Pigmentiphaga sp. H8: one gene and its partner. The main gene of each other region encodes a partner of the protein of the gene in region 2 in a complex. Links are inferred from orthologs where the notes say so. Each region holds a gene or a part of one and is shown on either strand. Other genes may lie near its edges.

Region 1 (13,428 bases), 1.0 Mb from region 2 along the record:
TACGCAAAGGCTCGCCCAAGAGGCGAGTCTGTCTGGCTCGCAAATACCGTGAATACCACTGCTTTCGATACCGCAACCGTCCATCTCCCCCACCGCGAACCGCGGTCAGTGGGCGATGGCCGCGGCATCCACGGTGCCTGCGCTCTCTCCCGACCTTGCGCATTCCCACCCGGCCGGTCATCGTGACCTGAGTCCGTGGGTGCGGCTTTTCGCGCACCGGTTTCCTCCACTCGCTCCGCGCACCCCGCATCTTCCGGACGGCCCGAGGCTGCGCGCCGGTTTTTCGGCGCGACACGACCACGGAGAACTTCATACATGAAGCGCATGCTGTTCAACGCAACGCACCAGGAAGAACTGCGCGTTGCCATCGTCGATGGGCAGAAGCTCATCGACCTCGACATCGAAACCGCCGGCCGCGAACAACGCAAAGGCAACATCTACAAGGGCGTCGTCACCCGCGTCGAACCCAGCCTGGAAGCCTGCTTCGTCAACTATGGCGAGGAACGCCACGGCTTCCTTCCCTTCAAGGAAATCGCCCGCACCTACTTCAAGGAAGGCGTGGACGTCCGCAGCGCCCGCATCCAGGACGTGCTGCGCGAAGGCCAGGAACTCATCGTCCAGGTCGAGAAGGAAGAGCGCGGCAACAAGGGCGCGGCCCTGACCACGTTCATCTCGCTGGCCGGCCGCTACCTGGTGCTGATGCCCAACAATCCCCGCGGCGGCGGCGTATCGCGCCGCGTCGAGGGCGAAGACCGCCAGGAACTGCGTGAAACCATGGAGCAGCTCCAGGTTCCGCAGGGCATGAGCATCATCGCCCGCACCGCCGGCATCGGCCGCAACGTCGAAGAACTGCAGTGGGACCTGTCCTACCTGATGCAGCTCTGGACCGCGATCGACGGCGCCGCCCGCGAGAACGCCGGCCCCATCCTGATCTACCTGGAATCGAGCCTGGTCATCCGGGCCATCCGCGATTATTTCTCGCCCGACATCGGCGAGATCCTGATCGACACCGACGACATCGCCGACCAGGCCTGCGCCTTCATGAGCGTGGTCATGCCGGACAATGTCCAGCGGGTGAAACGCTACCGCGACGACGTGCCCCTGTTCTCGCGCTTCCAGATCGAACACCAGATCGAGACCGCCTACGCCCGCACGGTGCCCCTGCCCTCGGGCGGCGCGGTGGTGATCGACCACACCGAGGCCCTGGTCGCGGTGGACGTCAACTCGGCGCGCGCCACCAAGGGCAGCGACATCGAGGAAACCGCGCTGCGCACCAACCTGGAAGCGGCCGACGAAGTGGCCCGCCAGCTGCGTTTGCGCGACCTGGGCGGCCTGATCGTCATCGACTTCATCGACATGGAAGACGGCAAGAACCAGCGCGCCGTCGAGCAGCGCCTGCGCGAAGCCCTCCATTTCGACCGCGCCCGCGTGCAGATGGGCAAGATCTCCCGCTTCGGCCTGATGGAGCTGTCGCGCCAGCGGCTGCGCCCGGCGCTGAACGAGGGCTCGCACATCACCTGCCCGCGCTGCAACGGCACCGGCGTCATCCGCGACACCGAATCCAGCGCGCTGCAGGTGCTGCGCCTGATCCAGGAAGAATCCATGAAGGAAAACACCGCCGCCGTGCACGCACAGGTGCCGGTGGAAGTGGCCACCTTCCTGCTGAACGAAAAGCGCACCGACATCGCCAAGATGGAAGCGCGCTCCAAGGTCAACGTCATCCTCATCCCCAACAAGCACCTCGAGACGCCCCACCATCGCATCGAGCGCCTGCGGCACGACGACCCCAGGCTGGAAAGCGCCAAGGCGAGCTTCGAGCTGGCCGAGGCACCCGAGACCAATCTCGCCTATTCCGCGCAGGAACACGAGGTCAAGGCCCGTCCCGAGGCCATCGTCAAGGGCATCACCCCCGCCCAGCCGGCGCCCGTCTCGTCCACGCCCTCGCCCAGCGCCAAGGCCCAACCCGCCGCGGCACCGGCCACTGGCGGCTTCCCGGCGCTGGTGTCGCGCCTGTTCGCCTGGCTCAAGGGCAGTCCCGCCCAGCCGGCCGAGCCGGCCGCCCGCCCGCGCAAGGACGAATCGCGCGAGGAACGTGACGCCCATCGCAACCGCCGCCGCACGCCCCAGGGCGGCGGCAACCGCGGCCGCCGCGACAACCGCGAAGCGCGCCCCGACGACCGCGATCGCCAGGAAGGCGAGGAAGGCCGCAAGGAAGCCCGTGATTCGCGCGGCCAGCGCCGCGACGGACGCCGGGACGACCGCGCCCGCGCGCCCAGGCAGGAAGAGCAACAGCGCCCCGTCGCCGCCGCGCCTGCCGCCGACGATGCCGAGCAGCAGTCGGGCGAGGCCCGCAACCGCAACCGCCGCGGCCGCCGCGGGGGACGCCGCGAGGACCTGCCGGCCGATGAGGCCGCCGGCTCGACCGTGGCCGCGGCCGCCGTCGTGGCTGGCGAGACGCTCGCGCCCGTCGTCGCTGCGCCCGAAGCTCCTGTCGTGCCGCAGGTACCGGTGGCCGCCGAGCCGCAAGACCTCCAGGACGAAGAGCAATTCGCATCCGCCGATGGCGCCGATAGCGCCGATGGCGAACCGGAACGCAAGCGCCGCCGCCGTCGCGGCCGCCGTGGCCGCCGCCAAGGCGAAGCCGGCGCCGCCCTGGGCGAAGATGGCTTGTCGGATGACGAATCGGCCGATGACGAGGATGGCGCGCCGGTGTCCGCCCCGGTCGAGCCGCTGGCCGTCGTGTCCGAGCCCATCCTGATCACCGCCGAGGCCCGGCCCATCGACACGCCCGTTCCCGTGGTGGCGGAAGTCGTGCACGCGCCGGCCGAACCGGTCCAGGAAGCCCAGCCGTCCTCGGAAGCGCCTTCCCAGGCCGAGGAACCCGCGCCCGTGGCGATCCCGCAGCCGGCCGAGGAACCCGCGCCCGCGGCGGCCGCCGAGGCCCCTGTCCAGCAGGCCGCCACGATCCCGGTCGAGCCGGTCCTGCCGGTCGAGGCCGTGAGCACGCCCGCGCCCCAAGCCGAAGCCCCCGCCGCGCAGCCCGAACCGGTTGCCGTGGAAGCCCAGGCCGAAGCGCCCGCGCCCGTGACCGAAACCCCGGTCCCGCAACCGGCCTCCATCCTGGATGCGCCGGCCCAGATCGTGGTGCCGCAGGCCGCCGCGTCGCACGACGAACTCGTGCGCGTGGTCGAGCAGGCCGGCATGCAGTGGGTGGAAACGGACAGCGCCAAGCTGGCCGCCTCCCGCCAGGCCGCGCCGGCCGCCGCGCCGGTCCGCCTGGGGCGCGAGCCGCGCGTCCACGCGCAGGCGACGTCCGAGGCGCTGGTCCAGGTCGAAACTCGTCCCGACCTGCATCACTGATCACGCAGCCGGGCCGTCACGATGCCGCACGTTCGCGTGCGGCATTTTTTTTGCTTCGAACCCGGGCCTCGGGCCACGAAACGCAACACCCGCGGCAGTGCCGCAAAATCACCACAAAGCTGCCCGCGCCCGGCCGCAACGCCTAGAATGGCGGCTTGGCCTGCCCTACGGGATATTCCCTCCATGTCCAGCAAGAAGACCCTCGAGAACTCATGGCTGGGGAACATCCCGCTGACCGGCAAGGTATCCCTGCTGGTGGGCTCGCTGCTGACCCTGTTCATCGTCTCCAGCATCGGCACGTCGCTGGTCCTGGAACAGGAGAAGCAGAACCGGGCCGCGTTCAGCACCACGGTCAACCTGCTGCGCGAGGTCGAGCAGACCAACCGCGTGCTGTACCAGCGGCAGTCCGAACTGCGGCAGTTGCTGCTCAGTTCGGGCGACCCCGACACCAAGACGCTGGATACCGCCAACGCCGCGATCGCCCGGCACCTGGATCACCTCGAACAGCAGGTCCGGCACGACGCCGCGCAAAGCACCCGCCTGGACACCATCCGCGACCTGGACGCCAGCTGGCGCAACAACGTCGAACAGCAGGTATTGCCCGAATTGCGGCGCCTGGCCAGGGAATCGCCGGCCGAGGCCGCCAGCCAACGCGAGCGGCTCTTCCCGAAGTTCACCAACAGCACTCCGGTCGCCACGCCCGCGATCGTCGCGGCACTCGATGGTTTCGGCACCTATGCCCGGCAGCAGCTGGACGAACGCGAACATGCCCTGGAGCAGTCCGAATCCCAGCGCGAGTGGCTGCTGTGGGGCACGCTGCTGCTGGCGGCGCTGTGCGGCGTGGCCGCCCTGCGGCTGTCGGCCACTCTCGTGACCCAGCCGCTGCGCCTGATGAGCGAACTCATGGAGCGGCTGGCCCGGCACGACCACGCCGTCGAGACGCCCCAGCTCGACCGGCGCGACGAGATCGGCACCATCTCCAGGGCCTTGACCGAGTTCAAGCAGATGGCCATCGATATTTCGGACCAGAACTGGGTGGGCCACTGCGTCGGAACGGTCGCCGACCGCCTGCAGCGCGCCTCCTCGCACACCGAGTTCGCTCAGGCACTGCTGTCGCAGCTCAGTCCCGAGCTGGGCGCGGGCGTGGCGCTGTTCCACCTGCGCGGCGAGGACGACACGCTGCATCCGGTCGGGCACTATGGATACCGGCCCGATCCCGAGAATGGACTCGAGCCGTTCAGGATGGGCGAAGGCCTGGTCGGCCAGTGCGCCCGCGAGGCCCGGACCATCGAACTCGATGCCGTGCCCGGCCATTACCTGCGCATGCGGTCCGGACTGGGCGAGGCGGTGCCTCCCCGCCTGATGCTGATCCCTGTCCTGTCGATGGAGCACGTCCTGGCCGTCATCGAACTGGGCCTGATGAGCCCCCTGGACGCCCGCCGCCATCGCCTGCTGGAAACCCTGCTGCCCGTCGTGGCCTTGTCGCTGGAGAACATCACGCGCTCCGTGCATACCCGGGAACTGCTGGAACGCACGCAAAGCCAGGCCGCCGAACTGCGTACCTCCGAGGAGGAACTGCGCACGCAGCAGGAGGAATTGCAGGCCTCGAACGAGGAATTGCGCCAGCAGTCGGAAATCCTGAACCAGCAGAAGACGCTGCTGGAGGCCCTGCAGCGGGAAACGGCCGACAAGGCGGACGCGCTGGCCCGCGCCAGCCAGTACAAGTCCGACTTCCTGGCCAACATGTCGCACGAGCTGCGCACACCGCTCAACAGCCTGCTGATCCTGTCCAACGACCTGGCCGAGAACCGCGAAGGCAACCTGAGCGAGGACCAGATCGAATCGGCCCGCATCATCCATGAAGGCGGCACCAATCTGCTGCGCCTCATCAACGACATCCTGGACCTGTCCAAGATCGAGGCCGGGAAGATGGAGTTGGCGCTCGAACAGGTCGACCTGCGCGGCTTCGCCTCCCGGTTCAAGCGCCAGTTCGACCACGTGGCGCGCGGCAAGGGCCTGCGCTTCACCGTCGAGATCGGCGATACCCTGCCGCCCGCGGTGCAGGCCGACGGCGGCAAGCTCGAGCAGATCGTGACCAACCTGCTGGGCAACGCCTTCAAGTTCACCCAGTCGGGCGAAGTCCGGCTGGTGCTGCGGCGCCCGGCCACCGACCTTCCCGGTTTTCCGGCCGACCGGTCCGTCTCGATCGAAGTGCACGACACCGGCATCGGCATCCCGCCCGAGAAATTCGCGCAGATCTTCGGCGCCTTCGAACAACTCGACGCCGGCACCAGCCGCCAGTTCGGCGGCACGGGCCTGGGCTTGGCGATCTCGCGCCGCCTGGCGCGCCTGCACCATGGCGACATCCAGCTGCGCAGCGAGCCCGGGCAAGGCAGCGTCTTCACAGTGGTGCTGCCGCAGCTCCAGCCCGGCGCGGCCGAACCTCCGCCCCCGGTCGAGGCCGCCCCCACCGCCAGCGACGCCACGACGACCTTGCCGGACACGCCGCCCGGCGACCCGGCCTCCCCCCGCGACACCACCATCCTCGTGATCGAGGACGACCCGGCCTTCGCGCGCGTCCTGGCCGACATGATCCGGCGCAAGGGCTGCTCGGCCCTGGTGGCCCACGGCGGCGAAGCCGGCCTGCAACTCGCCCGCCAGCATCATCCCACCGGCATCATCCTGGACCTGATGCTGCCCGACATGGATGGCTGGACGGTCCTGGAACGGCTCAAGGCCGAACCCGGCCTGCGCCACGTTCCCGTGCACATCGTCTCGGCACTGGACGAACCGGCACGCACCCGCGACTCCGGTGCGGCCGGCTACCTGACCAAGCCGGTGTCGGCCGACGCGCTCAACGGCGCCATCGACCGGTTGATGCTGCCAACCGAAGGACAGGCCCGGCGGCTGCTGATCATCGACGACGACCCGGCCTCCCGCACGTCGGTGCGGACCCTGCTGTCGTCCCAGCCCGTCGAGATCTCGGAAGCCGGCTCGGCCGAACAAGCGCTGGCCATGCTGCGCGACGAGACCTTCGACTGCGTCGTGCTGGACCTGGGCCTGCCCGGCATCTCCGGCTTCGACTTCCTTGAACGGCTGTCCGCCGTCGAGCCTCGCCCGCCGGTGGTGGTGTATTCCGCGCGGGAACTGTCGCGCGAAGACCAACTTCGGATACGCCTCCACACCGACAGCGTGGTGATCAAGGGCGCGCATTCGTCGGAACGGCTGCTGGACGAAGTCAGCCTCTTCCTGCACAGCGTGCGGCTGCGGCCCGCGGCGCCGGCCTCGGGCAGCGACGATGACCTGAAGGGGCGCAAGGTCCTGATGGTGGACGACGACATGCGCAACCTGTTCGCGCTGTCCAAGGCGCTGCGCGGGCGCGGCATGGAGGTCCTGATGGCGCAGGACGGCAGCAAGGCCCTGCGCCAGCTGGAAGAGAACCCCGACATCGAGCTGGTCCTGATGGACGTGATGATGCCGATCATGGATGGCTACGAGGCCACGCAGGAGATCCGCAAGAACCCGCGCCACGCCCACCTGCCCATCATCTCGCTCACCGCCAAGGCCATGCAGGGCGATCGCGAGAAAAGCCTTGCCTCGGGCGCCAACGACTACCTGCCGAAACCGGTGGACATTCCCAAGCTGCTGTCTATGATGCGAGTATGGTTGCACCGCTAGGCCCGCCTGGAACGCCATGGAACCCGACCTGGACGAAATCGAGCTGGACCTGTTCGTCGAAGCCCTGCGGCGGCGCCACGGCTATGACCTGAGCCAATACGCGCGCCCCTCGCTCAAGCGGCGCGTGCAGGGGCTGGTCCGCCAGCATGGCGTCGCGCACATCGGCGAACTCACCTCGCGCATGCTGCGCGATACCGCCTTCCTGCCGCAGGTGATCGACGGACTGTCGGTGCCGGTCTCGGAAATGTTCCGCGACCCCTTCGTGTTCGAAGCGCTGCGCACCAAGGTGTTCCCGACCCTGGCCTCGTATCCCAGCATCAACATCTGGCAGGCGGGCTGCGCCCACGGCGAGGAAGTCTATTCGCTCGCCATCCTGCTCGAGGAAGCCGGGCTGTACGAACGCAGCCAGATCTACGCCACCGATTTTTCCGACGCCGCGCTGGCGCGTGCCCGTGAAGGCATCTTCCCCGTGCGCGAGGCGCGGGCGGCCTCGCTGCGCTACCAGCAGTCGGGCGGCACCCGCACGCTGGCCGATTACTACCATGCGCGCTACGACCTGGTGAAGCTGGACGAATCGCTATGCCGCAACGTCGTGTTCGCCAACCACAACCTGGCCACGGACGGGGTGTTCTGCGAAGCTCACCTGATCCTGTGCCGCAACGTGCTGATCTACTTCAACAACGGCTTGCAGGATCGCACGCTGGCCCTGTTCGCCGACAGCCTCGTGCGCGGCGGCTTCCTGTGCCTGGGCACCAAGGAGAACCTCGCGCTGGCCTCGGCCGCTTCCAGCTTCGCCACGGTGGACGGCCCGGCGCGGATATTCCGGTCGGTGCGGGCGACCTGACGGAGGGATGCGATGGAACTGGTCGCCATCGGCTGTTCCACCGGCGGGTTGCGGGCCCTGCAAGTCCTGCTGCGCGGCCTGGCCCCCTGCCCCCGGACCGCGTTCGTCGTCGTCATCCACACGGCCTCGGCCGACAGCGACTCGCTGTGCCAGTTGCTCGCCCGCGACACCCCCATGCCCGTGCAGGAAGCGCAGGAGCGTGCGCCGGTGCTGCCGGGCGTGCTGTATGTCGCGCCGCCGGGCTATCATCTGCTGATCGGGCGCGACCAATATTTCTATTTGAATGTCGACCCCAAGGTCTGCTTCGTGCGACCCAGCATCGACGTGCTGTTCGAATCGGCCGCCGATGCTTACCGCCACCGCATGGCCGGCGTGATCCTGACCGGCGCCAACGACGACGGCGCCCGCGGACTGCGCTGCGTGCGGCAACAGGCGGGCATCGCGCTGGTGCAGGACCCGGAGGAAGCGGAAGCCTCCAGCATGCCAGAAGCGGCGCTTTCCCTGGCGGGTGCCGACCATTGCCTCGCGCTCGTCGACATCGCGAGCGAACTCAACCGGATGTGCCTATCTTGAAGACCAATCTGCCCGCTCCCAAGATCCTGATCGTGGACGACACGCCGGCCAACCTGTTCGCCATGCGCAAGCTGCTGGCGCAGATCGACGCCGAACTGGTCACGGTCACCTCGGGCAACGAAGCGCTGGCGCTTTGCCTGGACCAGCGCTTCGCGCTGATCCTGCTCGACGTCAACATGCCGGAGATGGACGGCTACGAGGTCGCCGCCCTGCTGTCCAACGAACCGCTCAATCGCGACACGCCCGTCATCTTCGTCACCGCCGCCTACGCCGACGACCTGAACCAGTTGAAGGGCTATCGCAGCGGCGCGGTGGACTACATCGCCAAGCCGGTCAACGACTCGATCCTGCTGTCCAAGGTCAAGGTATTCCTGGAACTGGAAACCGGCCGCCAGCAGCTGGCGCAGGCGCTGTCCACGCTGGAACAGCGCAACCAGCAGTTGCAGGTGGAGATCGCCGAACGGCGCCGCATCGAGGAGCAGATGCGCCACCAGGCCACGCACGACCAGTTGACGGGGCTGCCGAACCGAGCCTTGTTCATCGAGACCCTGGATCGCTTCCTGAGCCGCGCCCAGCGGCACGAGGAATTGTTCGCCCTGCTGTACGTGGACATCGACGGCTTCAAGCAGGTCAACGACAGCCACGGCCACCAAGCCGGCGACATGCTGTTGCAGGCCTTCTCGCTGCGCCTGCGGTCCGCTCTTCGCGGCGAGGATGTCGTGGCCCGCCTGGGTGGCGACGAATTCGGCGTCCTGCTGTGCAAGGCCGCCGATGGCGGCGCGATCCAGCAGAAATGCGTCGACCTGTGCGAGATCCTGCGCGCGCCCTACCGTCTGACCAGCAACGGCCAGGCCTTCACGGCCCACGTCGGGGCCAGCATAGGCGCCGCGATCGCCATGCAGCACGGCATCAACCGCGACAGCCTGGTGCAGGCGGCCGACAACGCGATGTACGAAGCCAAGCGCAGCGGCAAGAACCAGGCGAGGCTGGCCGCCACGCTGCTGTGACCGCCCGCGCTAAAGCGTGACCGCGACGCCCTGGCGGGCGTCGGCGTGGCGCAGGAAATCGGTGACGGCGGCGCCCCCCATGGGGGGCGAACACAGGAAACCCTGCCAGGCATCACAGCCCAGGTGCCTGAGCGCTTCCAGCTGCTGCGGCGTCTCGACGCCTTCGGCGATGGTCTGGATATCGACCGAGCGGCAGAACTGGATGACGGTGCGCAGCATTTCCTTGTCGTAGGTGTTGTCCAGCATCCCGGCCACGAACTGCCGGTCCAGCTTGACCGCCGCGAACTGCGCCGAGCGCAGCCGCAGGAAATTGGAATATCCGCTGCCAAAGTCGTCCAGGCTGAAGCCCACCCCCATTTCCCCCAGCCGCCGGGTGATGGTGCCGGCCTCTTCCGGATCGGGGATCTCGGCCGATTCGGTCAGCTCGATCTCCAGCCGGCCCGGTTCGATGCCGTATTCCTCGAGGATCCGGCCCACGCTCTCGGCCAGGTCCCCCTGCAATTGGGCGGCGCTGAGATTGACGGCCACCTGGGCACAGAACACGCCTTCCTCGCGCCATTGGGCCAGTTGCTGGCACGCGCGCCTGAGCACCCACATGCCCAGCGCGGAGCTGAGCCCCGCCGCCTCGACCTCGGGCACGAAGTCGTTGGGCATGACCAGGGTGCCCTTGCGATGCCAGCGCACCAGGGCTTCGACGCCACGCACCCGGCCGGTCCGCATCTCGAGCTGAGGCTGGTAGAACAGTTCGAACTCGCCGCGGTCCAGGCCCTGTATGACCTCGGTGACCAGCGTGTCCTCGCGCGACATCAGCACGCCGTCCAGGTCCTCGGGACCGTCGTTCCAGCACACCCAGCGCGCGCGGGTGCGCAGCGCGTAGCGGGCCGCCTGCTGGGCGCGCAGCAGCACGTTGGAAGGCTGGGGCAGGTCGCTGGGCAGCATGACGATGCCGAAGGCCGCCAGCGAGGACCCCTGGCTGGCACCCAGTATCTGCAACAGCGAGGACCGCTGGAACAACCGCTGGGCAGCGCCTATCGCTCCCGATTTGTCGTTGACGTCGCGCAACACGACGATCAGGCTGGCGTCGTCGAGCATGCAAAGCAGGTCGTCCGCCCGGATGAAGCGGCGGATCTTGCTGAGGATTTCGTCGCGCTGATGGGGAGCGGCGTCGGAGGGCAAGGCCAGCGCCATGACGGCGGCGCGCCGGCGCTCGCCGATCAGCACGCCCAGTTCGCGCAACAGCATGGCCCGTTCGCTGACATTGGCGAACTGTCGTACGGCCTCGGCGGGCTTGGACCTTCTAGGCATCGGCGACATGGAAAAATCGAACAAACATCACGCTTCTTTTAATCGATATACCGCTAGTCCGTCATCGGCGCCAGGCACACGGAGCCGTGATACATGATCATCGCACAGAGGCGATCATCGCAAAAGCGAAACCGCGCCCCGTGGGGCCAGCCCGGTCATCCGGGGCGAAACACGCGCCTTTCGCGGCAAGTTAGTAAACGCCAACATTAGACTTCACCCGATAATCAGTATGGGATCATTACGAGACGCATAGGCGGCAAGAACGGGCTTGCCCGTTACAATGTTAACAACTGTTGCCTTCAGTACGAACCCCCTTCGGCAATACCCTATGCTCTCAAACGGATCAATGGGAAATACATGAAAAAATCCGACGACATCGCCAACCTGTTCCGGCACTTCGGCGGCCAGCCTGGCCAGTACCAGGAAATCAGTCGCGCCAACGAAGCCCGCCAGTCACGCGAGCGCTGGCCGCTGCTGGCCTCGATCGAGGCGGACCAGGCTGCACGGCTTCCCCCCGTGGAAGCGCCTGTCCTCGGAGACCTTCCGCAGGCACCGCAGCCGACCGTCCTGCCCGCGGCCGCCCGGCCGGTTGCCGCGCCGCCGGCCGCCGAACCGGTTCCGTCACCGGCTGGGCGCATCGAGCCCCACCTGTCCGCCTCGCCGGCATCGCCTCCTCCCGCCGCTCCGCGCGCCGACGCCGGCGTCTCCACGACCGACGCCCGCATGGCTCCTGAGCGGGGACCGGAACCCCAGTTGCAAGCGCTGTTCACCCGCCTGGCCCGACCTGCCCCGCAAACCCCGGCCGGCAAGAAAAGCGAATCCCTTCTCGAACGTTTGAATCGACTGTGAAGATCATTGCAGTCGTTTCCGCCAAGGGCGGCGTCGGCAAGACCACGGCCGCCGCGAACCTCTGCGCGGCCCTGCGGCAGGGCGGCCGCAACGTGCTCGCCATCGATCTCGACCCCCAGAACGCCTTGCACCTGCATTTCGGCGACGATCCCCAGCGCATCACGGGCACGTCCCGGGCGACGCTGGCCGGGCAGGACTGGCGCGACATCCGCTTCTCCAGTTCGTCCGGCGTCGTCGTCCTGCCTTACGGGGCCGTCAACGAGGACGACCGGCGGGCCTTCGAGCGCCACCTGGAAGTACACGCCGACTGGCTGCCCCGCAACCTCCAGGGCTTGGGCCTGGGCGCCCAGGACCTGGTCGTGCTGGACACGCCCCCGGGCCCCTCGATCTACATGCGCACCGCCTTGTCGGCGGCGCAGCTGAGCGTCATCGTGACGCTGCCCGACGCCGCTTCCTATGCCACGCTTCCGATGATGGAAGGCCTGGTCCAGACCTACTGCGTCACGCGGCCCGACTTCATCAACCACGTGTTCGTGGTCAACCAGGTCGACAACTCGCGGCAGCTCGCGCGCGACGTACTGCAGGTCATGCGCGCCGACTTCGGCAAGCGCGTGGTCGGCGTCATCCACCAGGACCAGTCGGTCAGCGAAGCCCTTGCCTTCAACCAGAGCGTGCTTGACTACGACCCGCGGTGCCAGGCCACGCAGGACTACCTGGCGTGCGCCCAGAGCATCGAGGCCATGCTGTCCGCCCCCGGGTCCTCGCTCTGATCTCAGGCGCGGTGCTACGGCGCAACCCTTCCGTGCCATGGGGTAGTATTACAGTACATGGCGGGCCGGTCCCGCCCCTGCTGCTGCCCTTCGTACCGTGACCGCAAAAACCATCCTGCTGACCGATTACCGCGCGCGCCGCCCCGTTCCCGTCGCCGCCGGCGACCTCATCACGCCCTCCGGCCGGCTGGCGGACACGCGCGGCAGGATGCTGCACGACCTGCGCATCTCCGTCACCGACCGCTGCAACTTCCGCTGCGTGTACTGCATGCCCAAGGAAGTCTTCGGCAAGGACTACCCCTACCTGCCCCACGACGCCCTGCTCAGCTTCGAGGAAATCGTGCGGCTGGCGCGGGTGTTCGCGGCCCACGGCGTCGAGAAGATCCGCCTGACCGGCGGCGAGCCGCTGCTGCGCAAGAACATCGAGACCCTGGTTGCCCGGCTGGCCGAACTGCGCACGTCATCGGGCAAGCCGCTCGACCTGACCCTGACCACCAACGCGTCGCTGCTGGCACGCAAGGCGCGCGCCCTGGCCGAGGCGGGGCTGAACCGGGTCACCGTCAGCCTGGACGCACTGGACGACGCGGTTTTTCGCCGCATGAACGACGTCGACTTCGCCGTCGCCGACGTGCTGCACGGCATCGATGCCGCGGCCGAAGCGGGCCTGGGACCCATCAAGGTCAACATGGTGGTCAAGAAGGGCCTGAACGACGACCAGATCGAACCCATGGCCGAGCACTTCCGCCACTCTGGCCATACCCTGCGCTTCATCGAGTACATGGACGTAGGCGCGTCCAACGGCTGGAAGATGGATGAAGTCGTGCCCTCGGCCGACATCCTGCGCCGCCTGGACGCCCGCTGGCCGCTCGAAACCCTGGAGCCGCACTACACCGGCGAAGTCGCCCAGCGCTGGCGCTATCGCGACGGTGGCGGCGAAGTCGGCGTCATCTCCAGCGTCACCCAGGCCTTCTGTTCATCCTGTACCCGCGCCCGCCTGTCCACCGAAGGCCAGCTCTACCTGTGCCTGTTCGCCGACCAGGGC
Region 2 (7,868 bases):
AGCGCCAGTACGTCGACGCCATTGCGGCGCGCCCGCGCCGCCAGCTCGGCGGGCGGCAGCATGCCGTCCGACACCTGGGAATGGCAGTGCAGATCGACGTTCAGGGCGGATTCCATGTTCACATTGTAGGACGGCCACTCGGCACCGTCGCCGCCCGCGCCAGGAAATCTGCTACGAGTTGCGCCACCTCGGCCGGACGATCCTGATGCAGCATGTGGCCGGCATCGGCGACCGTCACCCGTTGCAGGCAAGCAACGCCAGCCAGCCTGTCCTCGTAGCCCGGCTCCGCCCATGCCCGGGCGCGGACGGCGCTGTCAGCGGCTTCCACCCACAGCACCGGCGCCGTGATCGCACGCCAGCAGGCCAGCACCTCTTCCAACCGATAAAGGACACGATTGACGATCTTGTGGACGGGATCGGCACGCAGCCGCCACCGCTCCCCTTCGGGACAGCCGTTCTCGCGGGCCAGGAACAGCGCCTTCGCGGCATCCAGTCTGGGATTGTCCCGCATCAGGCGCTGCGCATAGGCCTCGGGACTGTCGTAGTCCCCCAGCCGCGCGCCGGCCACGATCTGATCCATCCACTGCCGCAGCCGGCCCGGCGCCGCGTCGGCCGGCTGCGCCGACAGCCCCATCCCTTCCAGGTTGGCCACCGCCGCCACTCGTTCGGGGCGCACGCCGGCGTACAGCATGGCCATGTTGCCGCCCATGCTGTGCCCCAACAGCCGGACGGGAGAAGAAGGCGACAAATGACGGCAGAAAGCGTCCAGATCACCCAGGTATTCGCCGACCTCGTAGCAATCGCCGCCTCCCCACTGCGTCCTGCCGAAGCCGCGCCAGTCAGGCGCCACGACATGGAAATCGCCCGCCAAGCGGTCCGCCACGAACTGGAACGAGGCCGACGAATCCATCCAGCCGTGGAGCGCCAGCAGCAACGGCGCGCTGCTGTCGCCCCAATGACGAAAATGGTGACGCAAACCCCGAACATCCAGATACTCCGATCGCGGGGCTACAAGCGGCTCGTACATGATCATTTATCGACAATTAGGGGAAATTGGAGGAAAACCCGCGAAAAGACGGGGCTCGTGAGGCGTTTGGCCTGGCACCGCGGGCACCAAAGCCATTGCGGTTATCGGTCAGGTCAGTAATGATTGCTATATAACGCAGCAAACCCCGTCCGCCGACCTGGCCGGACCAGATCCTGAATCCAGCGGAGGGTTATGGAAGACCAGTACCAGGCACTCTACACCACGTTCCGTTGGTGGGTCCCGCAACGCCTGAACATCGCCGATGTCTGCTGCCGCCGCTGGACCGTCACCAGCGCCGATGCCCGCCGCATCGCGATCTACGCCGAAGATGCCGAAGGACGGCGCGAAGTCTGGACCTACGGCCGCCTGCACGAATACGCCAACCGCTTCTCCAATGGCCTGCGCCGCATGGGCGTGCAGCGCGGCGACCGCGTCGCCATCGCCCTGCCCCAGCGCCCCGAAGCCGTCGTCGCCCATATCGCCGTCTACCAGATGGGCGCCATTACCGTCCCGCTGTCGGTCGCGCTGAACGCCCAGACCTACGAACAGCGGCTGCGCGACAGCGAAGCCCGGATCGCCATCGTCGACGGCGCCGCGGCGGCGGCCCTGCTGCCAGCCACCGAGCACTGTCCCCTGCTGCGCCAGACGGTCGGCATCGACCTGGACGACGAGCGGGTCCTTTCCTGGCGCACGCTGCTCGCCCGCCAGGAAAGTGCCTTCGACATGCACCCCACCTCGGCCTCCGACCCCGCGCTGCTGCTCTATACGGCGGGCGCGGGCAGCGTGCCCAAGGGCGTGGTCCTGCCCCACGCCACCCTGATCGGCAACCTGCCCGGCTTCGTGGCCGCCCAGAACTGGTTCCCCCAGCCCGCCGACGTCCTGTGGACGGCCTCCGAATGGGGCAGCCCCCACGGCCTGTTCGGCGCGCTGCTACCGGGCCTGTATTTCGGCCAGCCGGTAGTGGGCATGCGCCAGCCGCCCGATCCCGACGCCACGTTCGCCCTGCTGGAACGCTACCGCGTCACCAACATCGCGCTGACCACCCGCGACCTGCGCCGGCTGCTCAAGGCCGTGCCCCGCCCCGCCGAGCGCCACCGGCTGGCCCTGCGCGCCATCACCGCCACCGACACCTCGCTGGGCGCGGCGCTGTTCGAACAATGCAAGGCGGCACTGGGGGTCGAACCCAACGAGACCTTCAGCCAGGTCGAGATCGGCACCGTCATCGGCCAGAGCGGCCAGAAATGGCCCGCCCGGGCGGGCAGCCTGGGCAGGCCCTACCCCGGCCACCAGATCGCCATCGTCGATGCCCTGGGCCGGCCGGTCGCCACCGGCGAACATGGCGAGATCGCCGTCAACCGCTACGACATCCATGGCCATCCCGATCCCTCCTTCTTCGCCGGCTACTGGCGGGGCGAGGAAACCGGGCGGCCGGTCAGCGGGACCTGGCATCGCACGGGCGATCTCGCCCGGCAGGATGCCGACGGCTACCTCTGGTACGTGGGCCGCCTGGACGAAATGTTCCAGTTGGGCAGCCGCCTGGTGGCGCCCGGCCCCATCGAGGACTGCCTGACCCAGCACCCCGAGGTGGTCGAGGCGGTGGTCGTGCCGACGCCGGACGGCAGCGGCATCAAGGCCTACGTCGTCGCCCTGGCCGTGCCGGAACAGGACAAGGCCGGACGCGAGGCGGCCCTGCGGGAAGCCCTGCTGTCGCACGCCTGCGCGCAGCTCGGCCAGGACGGCGCGCCCAAGGAGATCGAATTCGTCGAGGCCCTGCCGCTCACTCCCTCGGGCAAGATCCGGCGCCAGGCGCTCAGGCAGATCGAGGACGATCGCGGCCGGAAATGGCCGACAGCTCCAGCGAGCGCAACTCCGCTTCCGTGAAGCCCGCCGCCCGGCGGGCGGGCATATTGAACGGACCGAACTGGCCCGGCGCGTCGTAGCGCCGGGCCAGCACCGCGTAGTGGTCCACGGGATCGACGCCCTCGCGCTCGCACAGATACCGGTACCAGCGGTTGCCGATGGCCACGTGGCCGATCTCGTCGCGCAGGATGATGTCCAGGATGCCGGCCGCCGCCGCGTCTCCCGCTCCGGCCAGCTTGGCCCGTATCGCAGGACTGACGTCCAGCCCGCGGGCCTCCAGCGTACGCGGCACCAGCGCCATCCGGGCCAGCGGATCGAGCCGGGTCCGCTCGGCCATTTGCCACAGCCCGTCGTGGGCGGGGAAATCGCCGTAGGCATGGCCCAGGATGCGCAGATGCTCGGCCAACAGCGAAAAATGCAGGGCTTCCTCGCCGGCGACCTTCAGCCAGTCCAGGTAGTAGTCCTGGGGCATGCCGGCGAAGCGCCAGACCGCGTCCAGCGCCAGGTTGATCGCGTTGAACTCGATATGGGCCAGCGCGTGCAGCAGCGCCGCCCGCGCCTCGACCGAGGCCACGCCCCGCCCCGGCACATCGCGCGGCGACACCAGCGGCGGCCGGGCCGGCCGGCCCGGCACTCCCGCGGGCTCTTGCAAGACGCGGCCGGCGTCCACATATATAGACGTGGCCGCCAGTTCGCGGGTACCGGCGGCCTTCCCGGCCGGGTCATCCAGGACCAGCAGCGCGCAGGCGGCCTGCCGCAGTTCCAGTTCAGCAGTCATGGGGTGCATTGTAGAATGGCCGGTCAAGGCGACCACTGCAGCCGCCCATTTTTTCCGAGGAAGCCTTCTTGTCCGACCAACTCAAGAAATACCTGTTCGAGGACCAGACGGTCCGGGCCGAAGTCGTGTCCATCCGCGAGACCTGGAAGGAAATCCAGGCGCGGCACGACTATCCGTCCGCCGTCCAGAAGCTGCTCGGCGAACTCGTCGCGGCCAGTGCGCTGCTGGCCGCCAACATCAAGTTCAACGGCACCGTGGTGCTGCAATTGCAGGGCGATGGCCCGATCGGCCTGATCGTGGTGGAATGCCACGCCGATCTGGGCATGCGGGCGACCGTCAAGCTGCGCGAAGGCCATGCCGTGCCCGACGACGGCACCTTCCAAAGCCTGCTGAACCCCAACGGCGGCGGCCGCTTCTCGGTGGTACTGGATCCGCAGGAGCGCCTGCCCGGCCAGCAGCCCTATCAGGGCATCGTCGCCCTGCAGGGCGAATCGGTGGCCCAGGCGCTGGAGCACTACATGCTGGCTTCCGAACAGCTGCAGACGCGCATCTGGCTGGCCGCCGACACCGGCTGCGCCGCCGGCGTGCTGCTGCAACAATTGCCCCGCCAGGGCGGCAAGGCGGCCGCCGAACCCGCGCCGGCCTCGGTCGCGGACGACACCTGGGAACGCGCCCAGATCCTGGCCGAGACCATCAAGTCCGAGGAACTGCTCACGCTGACGCCCGACGCGCTGGTCCGGCGCCTGTACTGGCAGGAAACCCTGCGGACCTTCGAACCGGCCGCCGTGTCGTACCGCTGCACCTGCTCGCGCGAAAAGGTGGCCGATGTGCTGCTGCGCCTGGGCAGGGAAGAAATCGACGACATCCTGGCCGAACAGGGACGCGTCCAGATCAATTGCGACTACTGCGTGAAAAGCTTCGAGTTCGACCCGGTCGATTGCGCGGAGTTGTTCGCGAACGCGTCGGCCAAGGTTCGGCACCAGAGCGAAGCGCGGCATTAAGGAACCAGCGCCTCCTCATTGGCTGGCGGCCGTGGTTCCCACAATCGACGCATCGCCCGCGTGCGGGCACGCTGGAGGGCTCTTCCAGCCACTCTCCGTCCATGCGCTCTCTTCTTCGCCAGCGCGGTGCCGCCATGGCCGAATTCACGGTCATCGCCCTTCCTTTGCTATGGGCGGGCCTGGGCGCCTTCGAAACGGGCCGCTGGCTGCTGATGCGCCAGGCCGTCGGCTACGCCCTGTTCGAGGCCGCTCGCGCCGGAACCGCGGCGCGAGCCGATCCGGCGGCCACCGCCCAAGCCTTCGAACGCGCGCTGTCTCCCGCCCTGGGCGTCCGCGCCACGCCGAACCCGGACGAGCAGTTGTCCGCGGTGCGGGCGCGCATGGCAAGCTGGGCCCGCACCCACGGCCTGCGCATGGCGCGGCTCGAGCAACTCAGCCCGACTCCCGCCAGCTTCCAGGACTTCGCGGTCGGCCGCTCGGCGGGACCACGCGAACTCGACTACGACTACCAGCGCCTGCACCACGACACGGTCTACCTTTCACGCTACCGCGGCGGTATCGGTCCACGCTCGGGCCAGACCTTGTTCGACGCCAATACACTGGTGCTGCGGCTGACCTATCTGCACGCCCCCTATCTGCCAGGCATGCGCGCCCTGCTGCGGTCGTTGGCGAGCGCATCGGAAAGCGATGACTACGTGAAACAGGCTCGCGCGGCGGGCCTGCTGGTGATACGCCGCGAAATCGCCATGCCGATGCAGTCGGCGGCGCGCGAGCATGGCAGGAACCGGGATCTGCTCGGTCCCTAGGCCCGGCGTCAGCGCGAGCGGGGAGCGGCCGCCGGCCGGGAGGCCGGCTGAGCCGCGCTGGCCGGCACGGTGCCGGCCGGCGGGGTGTCGACGATCTGCACGAAGGCCTCGTTCTGGCGCAGCATGCCGAGTTCGTAGCGGGCCCGCTCCTCGATGGCGTCGGTCCCGCTCTTCAAGTCGCGTACTTCGGCATCCAGCGCGACGTTGCGCGTGCGCAGCTCGTCATTGCTATGCCGCTGGGCATCGAGCTGGCGCTCGAGTTCCCAGGTGCGCAGCCAACCGCCCTTACCCAGCCAGAGCGGATACTGGATCATCACCAGCAGCAAGGCGATTATCAGCGTGAGCAGGCGCATGGAGGCTCTTCCGTGGACCGCGCCGCACGGGCGGCGCGGCCGCGCGCATCAGCGCAGGTTGTAGAAAGCCTCGCGGCCGGGATAGTGGGCGACGTCACCCAGGTCTTCCTCGATCCGCAGCAGCTGGTTGTACTTGGCCATGCGGTCCGAGCGCGACATCGACCCCGTCTTGATCTGCAGCGCGTTGGTGGCCACGGCGATGTCGGCGATGGTCGTGTCCTCGGTCTCGCCCGAACGGTGCGACACCACGGCCGTGTAGCCGGCGCGCTTGGCCATCTCGATCGCCGCGAAGGTTTCCGTCAGCGTGCCGATCTGGTTGATCTTGATCAGGATCGAGTTGGCGATGTTCTGCTCGATGCCACGCTTCAGGATGCTGGTGTTGGTGACGAACAGATCGTCGCCCACCAATTGCACCTTCTTGCCCAGCTGCTCGGTCAGGTACTTCCAGCCGTCCCAATCGTTCTCGGCCATGCCGTCCTCGATCGAGATGATCGGATACTTGTCGCACCAGGTGGCCAGCATGTGGGTCAGTTCCTGCGCGCTCAGGGTCACGCCCTCGCCTTCCAGGCGGTACTTGCCGTCGCGGAAGAATTCCGAGCTGGCGCAGTCCAGGCCCAGGGCGATCTGGCTGCCGGGCTCGTAGCCGGCCTTCTCGATGGCCTGCAGCACGAGCTGGATGGCCGCCTCGTGGTTCTCGACGTTGGGGGCGAAGCCGCCTTCGTCGCCCACGGCGGTGGACATGCCCTTGTCATGAATCAGTTTCTTCAGCGCGTGGAAGACTTCGGCGCCCATGCGCAGCGATTCGCGGAAGCTGCTGGCCCCCACCGGCAGGATCATGAATTCCTGCATGTCGAGGTTGTTGTTGGCGTGCGCGCCGCCGTTGATGACGTTCATCATCGGGACGGGCATGCTCATCGCGCCGCTGCCGCCGAAATAGCGGTACAGGGGCAGGCTGCATTCCTCGGCGGCGGCCTTGGCCACGGCCATGCTGACGGCCAGCATGGCGTTGGCGCCCAGGCGCTCCTTGTTCTCGGTGCCGTCCAGTTCGATCAGGGTACGGTCCAGGAAGGCCTGTTCCTGCGCATCCAGGCCCATCAGCGCTTCGGCGATCTCGGTATTGACGTTCTCGACGGCCTTGAGCACGCCCTTGCCCAGGTAGCGCGACTTGTCGCCGTCGCGCAGCTCGATGGCTTCGCGCGCGCCGGTGGACGCGCCCGAGGGCACGGCGGCGCGGCCCATCGCGCCCGATTCCAGCAGCACGTCGCACTCGACGGTGGGATTGCCGCGGGAATCAATGATCTCGCGCCCGATGATGTCTACGATTGCGCTCATAGGAGTCCAGTCTCAAGAAAAGTTATTGGAAATCGTTTTCGAGGAACCCGTGACGCTTGGTCACGCGGTCGAGTTCTATCAGCGATGCCAGCAGGTCGCCCATGCGCGCCAGCGGCACGGCGTTGGGCCCGTCGGACTTGGCATGGGCCGGATCCGGGTGCGTTTCCATGAACAGGCCCGACACGCCCACGGCCACCGCCGCCCGCGCCAGCACCGGCACGAATTCGCGCTGCCCGCCGGAAGTGGTGCCCTGCCCGCCCGGAAGCTGGACCGAGTGCGTGGCGTCGAACACGACGGGGCAATCCGTTTCGCGCATGATAGCGAGCGAGCGCATGTCCGACACGAGATTGTTGTAGCCAAACGATGCACCGCGCTCGCACACCAGGATGTTGCCGCCGTCGCCGCCCGCCTCGACCGCGGCCTCGCGGGCCTTGGCCACGACGTTGACCATGTCGTGCGGCGCCAGGAACTGGCCCTTCTTGATGTTGACCGGCTTGAGCGTGGCCGCGCAGGCACGGATGAAATCGGTCTGGCGGCACAGGAAGGCCGGCGTCTGCAGCATGTCCACCACGTCGGCCACGGGGCGGGCCTGCTCGGTCTCATGCACGTCGGTCAGCACCGGCACGCCGACCTGCGCCTTCACCTCGGACAGCACCTTCAGCCCGAAGTCCATGCCCATGCCGCGGAACGACTGGCTCGAGCTGCGGTTGG

The links.
Region 1: the proteins of eno (region 2) and EGT29_RS15945 are in contact, whole or in part, in a solved structure (PDB 2FYM), measured with the Escherichia coli proteins. The link is inferred for Pigmentiphaga sp. H8 from one-to-one orthologs.

What each region holds. Positions count from the first base shown.
Region 1 is NZ_CP033966.1:3,372,406-3,385,833, forward strand. The notes cover bases 1-3,560. They hold EGT29_RS15945 (Rne/Rng family ribonuclease), read left to right. Parts: upstream 1-315; coding sequence 316-3,360; downstream 3,361-3,560. Other genes in these bases: EGT29_RS15950 (response regulator), read left to right, coding at 3,544-3,560. Also shown: more of EGT29_RS15950, read left to right, coding at 3,561-7,038; EGT29_RS15955 (protein-glutamate O-methyltransferase CheR), read left to right, coding at 7,055-7,882; EGT29_RS15960 (chemotaxis protein CheB), read left to right, coding at 7,895-8,455; EGT29_RS15965 (diguanylate cyclase), read left to right, coding at 8,452-9,462; EGT29_RS15970 (GGDEF domain-containing phosphodiesterase), read right to left, coding at 9,472-10,776; cellulose biosynthesis protein BcsP, read left to right, coding at 11,125-11,616; cellulose biosynthesis protein BcsQ, read left to right, coding at 11,613-12,386; GTP 3',8-cyclase MoaA, read left to right, coding at 12,484-13,428. UniProt on the Escherichia coli protein: Endoribonuclease that plays a central role in RNA processing and decay. Required for the maturation of 5S and 16S rRNAs and the majority of tRNAs. Also involved in the degradation of most mRNAs.
Region 2 is NZ_CP033966.1:2,343,616-2,351,483, reverse strand. The notes cover bases 5,016-7,868. They hold eno (phosphopyruvate hydratase), read right to left. Parts: upstream 7,158-7,868; coding sequence 5,874-7,157; downstream 5,016-5,873. Other genes in these bases: kdsA (3-deoxy-8-phosphooctulonate synthase), read right to left, coding at 7,180-7,868; ftsB (cell division protein FtsB), read right to left, coding at 5,481-5,825; EGT29_RS11195 (hypothetical protein), read left to right, coding at 5,016-5,472. In the rest of the region: EGT29_RS11220 (3',5'-nucleoside bisphosphate phosphatase), read right to left, coding at 1-116; EGT29_RS11215 (alpha/beta fold hydrolase), read right to left, coding at 119-976; EGT29_RS11210 (acyl-CoA synthetase), read left to right, coding at 1,220-2,908; EGT29_RS11205 (ferritin-like domain-containing protein), read right to left, coding at 2,838-3,665; Hsp33 family molecular chaperone HslO, read left to right, coding at 3,734-4,666; more of EGT29_RS11195, read left to right, coding at 4,801-5,015. UniProt on the Escherichia coli protein: Catalyzes the reversible conversion of 2-phosphoglycerate (2-PG) into phosphoenolpyruvate (PEP). It is essential for the degradation of carbohydrates via glycolysis.